DNA from 4 places in the Lactobacillus sp. PV037 genome. Region 3 is predicted to be linked to each of the others. Evidence: predicted binding sites of a transcription regulator. Region 3 holds the regulator's gene; each other region holds the start of a gene.
What was found. The regulator HrcA, encoded in region 3, represses chaperone genes, less so after heat shock. The targets are predictions, from matches to a motif close to TTAGCACTCNNNNNNNNNGAGTGCTAA.
Positions count from the first base shown of each region.

Region 1: groES (co-chaperone GroES) is a predicted target of HrcA. The motif match lies at 931-957, and genes of this name have one in related genera.
Region 2: clpP (ATP-dependent Clp endopeptidase proteolytic subunit ClpP) is a predicted target of HrcA. The motif match lies at 1,158-1,184, and genes of this name have one in related genera.
Region 4: FP435_RS01990 (ATP-dependent Clp protease ATP-binding subunit) is a predicted target of HrcA. The motif match lies at 1,295-1,321, and genes of this name have one in related genera.

Region 1 covers NZ_CP041987.1:1,185,653-1,187,859, forward strand. The annotation lists gene groL (chaperonin GroEL) at 1-583, opposite strand, end outside; gene groES (co-chaperone GroES) at 612-896, opposite strand; gene FP435_RS06400 (redox-sensing transcriptional repressor Rex) at 1,022-1,657, opposite strand; gene FP435_RS08445 (ATP-binding cassette domain-containing protein) at 1,835-2,207, shown strand, end outside.
Region 2 covers NZ_CP041987.1:364,759-366,965, forward strand. The annotation lists gene whiA (DNA-binding protein WhiA) at 1-499, shown strand, start outside; gene clpP (ATP-dependent Clp endopeptidase proteolytic subunit ClpP) at 547-1,131, opposite strand; gene FP435_RS02215 (hypothetical protein) at 1,328-2,207, shown strand, end outside.
Region 3 covers NZ_CP041987.1:905,618-907,824, forward strand. The annotation lists gene dnaK (molecular chaperone DnaK) at 1-346, opposite strand, end outside; gene grpE (nucleotide exchange factor GrpE) at 365-943, opposite strand; gene hrcA (heat-inducible transcriptional repressor HrcA) at 956-2,002, opposite strand; gene ribF (riboflavin biosynthesis protein RibF) at 2,105-2,207, opposite strand, start outside.
Region 4 covers NZ_CP041987.1:318,747-320,953, forward strand. The annotation lists gene FP435_RS01990 (ATP-dependent Clp protease ATP-binding subunit) at 1-1,244, opposite strand, end outside; gene FP435_RS01995 (hypothetical protein) at 1,382-1,567, shown strand; gene FP435_RS02000 (phosphocarrier protein HPr) at 1,687-1,953, shown strand; gene ptsP (phosphoenolpyruvate--protein phosphotransferase) at 1,953-2,207, shown strand, end outside.

The sequences.
Region 1 (2,207 bases), 280 kb from region 3:
GATCAAATTGCATCCCTTCAACTACTGATAATTCAGTGTTGATACCCTTTGATTCTTCAATAGTAATAACACCATCATTACCAACTTTTTCCATTGCATCAGCAATAAGCTTACCAACTTCTTTTGAAGCTGAAGAAACAGAAGCAACTTGAGCAATTTCAGCCTTTGAACTTACTTTGTGACTAATCTTGTGTAATTCATCAACTGCAGCTTTAGTAGCAATTTCAATACCATGTCTAATTCCAACTGGGTTTGCACCTGCAGTAACATTCTTCATACCTTCTTGAGCAATTGCTTGTGTTAAAACAGTTGCAGTAGTAGTACCATCACCAGCAATATCATTAGTCTTTTGGGCAGCTTCAGCAACTAATTGTGCACCCATATTTTCAAAGTTATTTTCTAATTCGATATTTTTAGCAATAGTAACACCATCATTGGTAATTTCTGGAGCACCATAACTCTTTTGTAAAACAACATTTCTACCCTTAGGTCCTAAAGTTGTTTTAACAGTATCAGCTAATTTATCAACACCGTTTAAAAGTGAACGTCTTGCTTTTTCAGAAAATTTAATATCTTTTGCCATTTTAAATGCCACCTTTTAATTTAATTTTTTATCTAATAACTGCTAAAATGTCGCCTTCGTGAAGTACTAAGTATTCTTCACCATCATAAGTCAACTTAGTGCCAGCATAATTATCAAAAAATACAGTTTCGCCTTTAGCAACTTCCATTGGAATTAAATCACCGTTGCTATTACGTCTACCTTCACCAACTGCAATAACTTCACCTTCTTGAGGTTTTTGCTTTGCATTAGAAGCTAGCACAATTTTTCCGACTTTTTCTTCAGCTTCTTCTTTTACTTTAACAATTACACGATCACCGATTGGTTGTAACATGGTAGTTACCTCCTGCTATATAAAAAATCATATTTTGGCACTTAAAAAGCTTAAGTGCTAACTTACATTTATAATAATACCTTCTTTAGAAATTGATTGCAAATAATGTGATCCAAATGTTTAAGCTAATTTTTTTCAGCATCTAGAAAATAAATTAAGGTCTGCAACTCAGTAGCTAAATCCACATTCTGAATGCGAACACTTTCAGGAGCTGAAAGTCGAATAGGAGTAAAATTCATAATTCCTTTTATACCAGCTTCTACCAACTCATCAGTAGTTTTTTGAGCAGTATTTTGCGGTACTGCTAAAATTGCAATATCAATTTGCTGATCTCGAAGTTGCTTCTTCATTTCTTTAACATCGTAAACTGGTACCCCACTCATGATCGTACCTGTAATTTCTGGATTAATATCAAAAGCGGCAGAAATACGGATATTATTAGTTCTTTTAAAATTATAATTTAAAAGCGCATGTCCCATATTACCTACACCTACCAAAGCTACATTAGTTAACGTATCTTGATTCAATATTTTCTTGAAAAACTTCAATAAGCTTTTTACATCATAGCCATATCCTCTTTTCCCAAGTGCACCAAAATAGGAAAAGTCTCTACGAATTGATGCACTATCAACTTGAACAGCCTGAGCTAGTTCAGTTGAAGAAATTTTTTCTTTCCCTTCATCATCTAAAAACACTAAGTAACGATAATAGAGTGGTAAACGTCTAGCTGTAGCTTTTGGAATTTTTGGTATTTCTCCCATTTTATAAACCTCTCAATCAGTTAAAATATGTGAATTTTTCACTAATTTTCTTAATAATACTCACTTTATCAATTAAAAATCAAGTGATTTTTTCACAAGCATTATTTTTACTGATTATAAACCTAGAATCCTCTAGAATTACTATGATAGAATATTTGATTAGGAAGTGAGATAAATATGATTATTGGACAAGCACAAAACCTCGAACAACGCTTTGGGGCAAATACAATTTTTTCAAATGTTAGTTTTTCTATTCCTGACAACGCTCGGATTGGACTTGTCGGCCCTAACGGAGCTGGAAAAACTACCCTACTTAAAATTTTAACTGGCCAGCAAGAGGCTAGCAGTGGCAATTTCACTATTAACAAGGGTATTAAAGTTGGTTATATTGCTCAGGAAAATGCCTTAAACGAAAAAAATACAATTTGGGATGAAATGGAATCTGTTTTTGCAAATTTAATTCAAAAAAATAAGCAAATTACCCAAATGCAAATTCAAATTGCTGAGCACCCTGAAGACCAAGAACTTTTGAAACGCTATGATCAACTAG
Region 2 (2,207 bases), 540 kb from region 3:
TCACCTAGAGATTTATTCATTATATGAAAATCATAACGATGATTTATTGAGATTGATTAATAGCTATTTTCATTTAAATGCAAAGAAGACAAAAAGACGTAATGGCTATATTGTTTACTTAAAAGAAGCAGAAAAAATAGGAGATTTTCTTCATATTGTTGGTGCAGTCAATGCAATGTTAAATTTTGAAGATTTACGCATTATGCGTGATATGCGTAATTCTGTTAATCGTTTGGTAAATTGTGATACAGCAAATCTCAAAAAGACAGCTAATGCGGCAGCTAAGCAAGTTGAAGATATAGAAGTTTTAGAACAAACAGTTGGATTAGATAGTTTACCTGAAAAATTATCAATTTTGGCTCGTTTTCGATTAGATAATCCAGAACTCTCATTAAAAGAAGTAGCTGCGCAGGTTCCGGATGGACCAATTTCAAAATCGGGAGTTAACCATCGTTTTCAGAAACTTCATTCGATGGCTGAAAAAATTAGAAATGAGTAAAAAAAGAGATGCTAGCACTCTAGCATCTCTTTTAATGTATATTTAGACTAGTTTTTCTTGTTTACTAAAATTTCGTCAATTAAACCATAATCTTTTGCTTCTTCAGCAGTAAGATAATTATCACGTTCGGTATCCTTAAGAATTTTATCTAAAGGTTGACCAGTAGTTTCATGTAAAATTTGGTTTAATTTCTTACGACTCTTTAAGATTTCTTCGGCAGCAATTTGGATATCAGTTTGTTGACCTTGAGCACCACCTAATGGTTGGTGAATTAAAACTGTGGAGTTTGGTAAAGCAAAACGTTTACCCTTAGTTCCAGCAGTCAAAAGAATAGATGCCATTGAAGCAGCCATTCCGATTGCAATGGTTGAAACATCTGATTTGATGAAATTCATAGTATCCATAATTGCAAGACCAGAAGTAATTACACCACCTGGTGAGTTAATGTATAATGAAATATCTTTTGTGTTATCTTGCGCATCTAAGAATAAAAGTTGTGCAATGATAGAATTAGCCATTTGGTCATTAATTTCACCACTAAGCATAATAATTCTGTCTTTTAAAAGTCGTGAATAAATATCATAAGCACGTTCTCCACGTGCGGTTTGTTCAATAACTGTAGGTACAAGCATTAAACATAACCTCCTTAAAATTAAAATTAGCACTCTACTGCTTTTAGTGCTAATTAAAACATGTATTTACTATTATGTCAAATAAAGAATTTCAAAACACTTTAAAATTTTTTTAAATACGATAAAATAGAACATAGATCACACAGAGAAATTTGCTGTAATGAAATAAGATAGAGTGTATAGAGGAAGGTTAATTGTGAAGTATATCAAAAAGCAAAGGACAATGGTATTAGGATCATTTTTATCAGCAGCTGCTTTAAGTATGGTTTTACTTTCAAATCCAGTAAAAGCTGATAGTGTATCTTCATCACAAGTGTCCCAAACTACAACAACTCAAACTGATAATAACCAAGATAAAGAACCAACACAAACTGATAATACAAAATCTGAATCTCAAACTAGCCAAAATAATTCAGAAAGTACCTCTCAAGCTACTCAAGATCAGACAACGAATTCTGATAAAAAAGTAGGCGCAGTTCAAGATACTGATCCTGCTAATAATGAAGAAACTACAGATTTAACTAATGAAGACGAAGAAGATATTTATACAAATAACCTTAAATCTGTTCAAAATGCGGTAGCAAAACTAGATAAACAAAATAAAGCTGCTAATAAAGCTATTGAAGCTGCTAAAAAGCAAAAAAAGGTTGCTACATCATCTAAAAATACCCCTAAAAAAACAACTACTGTAAGTAAGCAAGACGAAGTTAAAGACACAACATTTAATCGCCATGTTACTTTTCAAGCAGCAGTTGTAAAAAAGGCTGGTAGTAAAAATTACAATGTTTACAAATCAATTAGTAGTACTGGTAAATTAGGTAAAAAAGTTGGTAACGGAATTGATTATGCTAACAATCATATTGAAGCTACAGAAGTTTACCAAGCTACTAAGTACCGTTATTGGTTAATATATGTTGATGGGGTACGTACTGGCTGGGTAAATGAAAACTTTTTTGCTCGTAATAAGATTGAAGTTCCTAAGGTTGTTAGTTTAGTCAAAAATCCAGATACTAGTTTTTATACTCCATATGCACTATCTTATGCGACTGATGAGTATGGAAATGTTGTAGGAAATT
Region 3 (2,207 bases):
TAATAACTGCATCGGTTACTTCTTCACCTAAGTAGTCTTCTGCAAACTTTTTAATGTATTGTAAAATCATTGCAGAGATTTCTTGTGGAGTATATTCCTTGTCTCCAACTTTAACCTTGTAACCATCTTCACCCATATGGCTCTTAATTGAAATCACTGTATTAGGATTAGTAATTGCTTGACGCTTTGCTACTTCCCCTACCTGAATTTCACCATCTTTAAATGAAACAACGGATGGAGTGGTACGGTTACCTTCTGGATTAGTAATAATTTTAGGTTGGTTTCCTTCAAGTACTGCTACTGCTGAGTTAGTAGTACCTAAGTCAATACCGATAACTTTTGACATCTTATAAGCTTCCTTTCATTACTGAGCTACAACTACCATAGCTGGTCTTAGCGTACGATCTTTATATTTATACCCTTTTTGTAAAACTTGAACTACATGATCAGTAGGATGGTCATCATCAGCTGCTACTGTTTGAACTGCTTGATGCAAAGTAGGATCAAAAGCAGCTCCTTTGGCTTCAATCTCTTCTATACCATGATCGTTTAAGGCTTTTACTAAAGCATCTAAAGTCATTTGGACACCCTTTTGAAGTTGCTTAGCAGCTTCATCATCTGCCTTAACTGCTAATGCTCTTTCTAAGTTGTCTACTGCAGGCAAAACATCTTTAGCTAAATTTTGAGCCTCATATTTTATTAATTGAGCTCGTTCTTTAGTATAACGATTTTGCATATTTTGAATTTCTGCTTGACTTCTAAGATAACTATCTTCAAGCTTTTGATTTTTAGCAGTTAATTCATCCACCTTAGCTTGTAATGCTAAAATTTTTGGATCTTCTGCTTGTTTTTTAGAATCTACTTCTTGTTTCTTATCTTCTGCTTCATCTGGAGTAACTTTATTTTTCAAGTCTTCTTCTTTAGGAAATTCTTCTTTACTCACAGCTAGCCTCCTTTAATTTAGCCTTCCATAATAATCAAGTAATTTCTGTGCTAATTCTGTCCGAAAAGAATCAAGCAACCCAATCATTTGTGAATAAGGCATATTTGTCGGACCTAAAAGAGCAATTGTACCTCTTCCATATTTTCCCACCGTATAATGAGCAGTTAATAAACTGTAATTATCTAGTAAGCTAGAAGGTAAGTCACTTCCTAAAGTAACTTGAACTCTGTGGGAATCAGGACTTTGAGAACTAAGACCAATTAATCTACAAATTTCATCATTTTTATCAAGTAACTCATATAAAGATTTTATTTGTCTAACATCTTTATTTTCTGAATTATTAAATAAGTTAATTTGACCATCTACATATAATTCTTCACTAAGTGAATCTTTTATCACATCTTCAAGAAGTTTTAGGACTTCTGGTGATGAGCCTCTTAAAAGTAGATGCTGCCCAATTTCTTGCATCATTGCTTGATTAATCGCAGTCACAGGCTTCCCTACAACTTGCTTATTAATTAAGCTAACAGCTTCTTCAATCTCTTGCCCACTAATCTTAGTAGGTAAAGAATAAATTTGATTCTTAACATTGCCATCATCTGTAACTAAAATCGCCATTACTTGACGTGCAGATAATGTTACAATTCTAAAACCGGTAATCAACCTACCATCAGTTTCAGGACCTGCAGCAAAGGCAGTATAATTAGTCAAATCTGACAAAATCTTAGCGGCTTCTTGTACAATCTGATTAACTTGACTAAAAGGTTGATCTAAGTGTAATCCTATCTTGTCATACACCTTTGTCGGTATTTGAACCGGATCAACTAAATTATCAAGATAATAGCGATAGCCATCGCTAGAGGGAATGCGTCCACTTGAAGAATGAGTTTTTTCAAGTAAGCCCTTTTCTTCTAGGACTGCCATTTCATTGCGAATCGTTGCACTTGAAACTTTAATTGGCAGTTGAGTCATCACGGTTTTAGAACCAACTGGTTCGTTTGTTTGAGCAAAGTCTTGAATAATCATCTTCAAGATTAACTCTTGCCGTTTAGTCAACATTTTATCGCCCCTTTATTAGCACTCAAGTTTTATCTGTGCTAACTATTTATTATGATACTAATAAATTAGCAAAAAAGCAAGTTAAGTGCTAAAATATAAAAATTATTTATCTTTAAAGTATTGCTTAATATTTCTTTCGTCACTTTTTAGTTGCTTTATTAGATTTTCAACGCCATCAAATTTAACATTGTCTCGCATAAATTTA
Region 4 (2,207 bases), 590 kb from region 3:
TTTTGTAATTCGCCAACAGGGATGTTAGTTTTTTCTTCAATAATCTTATTCATGATCTTATCAGTGATGACAGGGGTCTTATCTGGATCAACTTTTTGATCCTTTAATTTGTTATACTTGTCGATCTGATCCCGATAGTAAGCAGCTTTTTCATAATCTTCATTAGATAAAGCTTGTTTTTTGAGATCTTCAGCAACATTAACACGTTCTGCTAATTTATTACTATCGACATAAGGAATGGTTAAGTTCATTCTTGACCCAGCTTCATCAAGTAAGTCAATTGCCTTATCAGGTAAGAAGCGGTCTTGGATATAACGTGAAGAAAGTTTAACGGCTGCTTCGATTGCTTGATCAGTGTAATTTACATGATGATAATCTTCATAGCGTGGACGAATACCTTGTAAGATTTTAATGGTTTCTTCAATTGAAGGTTCTTTTACCTGAACTGGTTGGAATCTTCTAGCTAGGGCAGAATCTTTTTCAATATTTCTAAATTCTTTGATAGTAGTAGCTCCAATTAATTGAAATTCACCACGAGCTAAAGCTGGTTTAATAATGTTACCAGCATCCATTCCACCTTCAGAATTACCAGCACCAACAATTTCATGAATTTCGTCAATGAAAAGTATGATGTCGTCTTTTTCTTCTAATTCTTTAATTAATTGTTCCATCCGTTGTTCAAATTGGCCACGGATTCCAGTTCCTTGAACTAAAGAAACCATATTTAAAGAAATAATGCGTTTATCTTGTAATTTTGCTGGAACAGAGCCGTCAACAATTTGTTGTGCTAGTCCTTCAGCAACAGCCGTTTTACCTACACCAGCTTCACCAATTAAAACTGGATTATTCTTAGTTCTTCGGTTTAGAATTTCAATTACACGAGCGATTTCTTGATCACGACCAATTACAGGATCTATTTTGCCTTTTTTGGCTAATTCGGTGAGATCAGTTCCGTATTGGTCTAAAAGGGAAGGTCTTTTAGGACGACGTCCACCATTACGTCCGCCTGCTCCCATATTTCTTTGGTTAGGATTTTGATTATTACGATTTTGATTTCCAGAAAATGCATTTAAAAATTCATCGAAATCACCAAAAAATTCATTATTCATATTTTTATTAGTTCCTTGCATATTTTTTAATTCTTGATAGCATTGTTGACATAAAGATATATTGCGGCCTTGGCCATTTACGTTTGCATAGAAGCGAATAGTAGCCGGGCGCTCATTACAATTTTCACATAACATGTGCCAGCCTCCTTTTTATTTGTATAATATGTTATTGGTAATTGTAATCGTTAGCACTCTAATTCGTCAAGTGCTAAACTTCAATTTCTTACTTTTCGTAAGAAAAACTTAATAAATTTAAAATGGTGATTGAAAAGATGAAAGAATATGAAGAAATTTTAATAAAATTAGCTGATGGAGAATTAACTGAGTATCGAGTAGAGCCTCAAAAGGCTTTTAGTTTTCAAGAGACCTTACGAAAATTTGGGCGACGTCAGGAAATAACAGGAAAAGCTGAAAGAGGCGGTACAATTTTATATACGAAAATTAAAAGTGAAACTTAATTATTAAAATGAAAACAATTTCAGTGAAGATTCTTGTTTTAAAATTAAAAAAATGATATTCTAATAACAAGAAAGGGGTTACACCCCTAAAACATTAAAGATTTAAAGGAGATTCAAAAATGGAAAAACGTGAATTTCATATTATTGCAGAAACAGGTATCCATGCTCGCCCAGCAACTTTATTAGTTCAAACTGCTTCAAAGTTTGGTTCAGATATTAATTTAGAATACAATGGTAAGACTGTAAACTTGAAGTCTATTATGGGTGTTATGTCACTTGGTGTTGGTCAAGGTGCTGACGTAACTGTTACTGCAGAAGGTGACGATGCTAAGGAAGCAATTGAAGCAATTGCTGATACTATGAAAAAGGAAGGCTTAGCTGACTAATGACGAAAACTTTAAAGGGTATTGCAGCCAGTGATGGAATTGCAGTGGCTCCAGCATATTTGTTGGTAGAACCTGACCTTTCGTTTTCAAAGACTTCAGTGACAGATGTTGATGCTGAAATTGCTCGTTTTAAGAAAGCAGTTGAAGAATCAACTAAGGAACTTGAACAAGTTCGCGATAAAGCTAAAGAAAGTTTAGGTGAGGAAGAAGCACAAGTCTTCGATGCTCACCTTTTATTCTTAAGCGATCCTGAA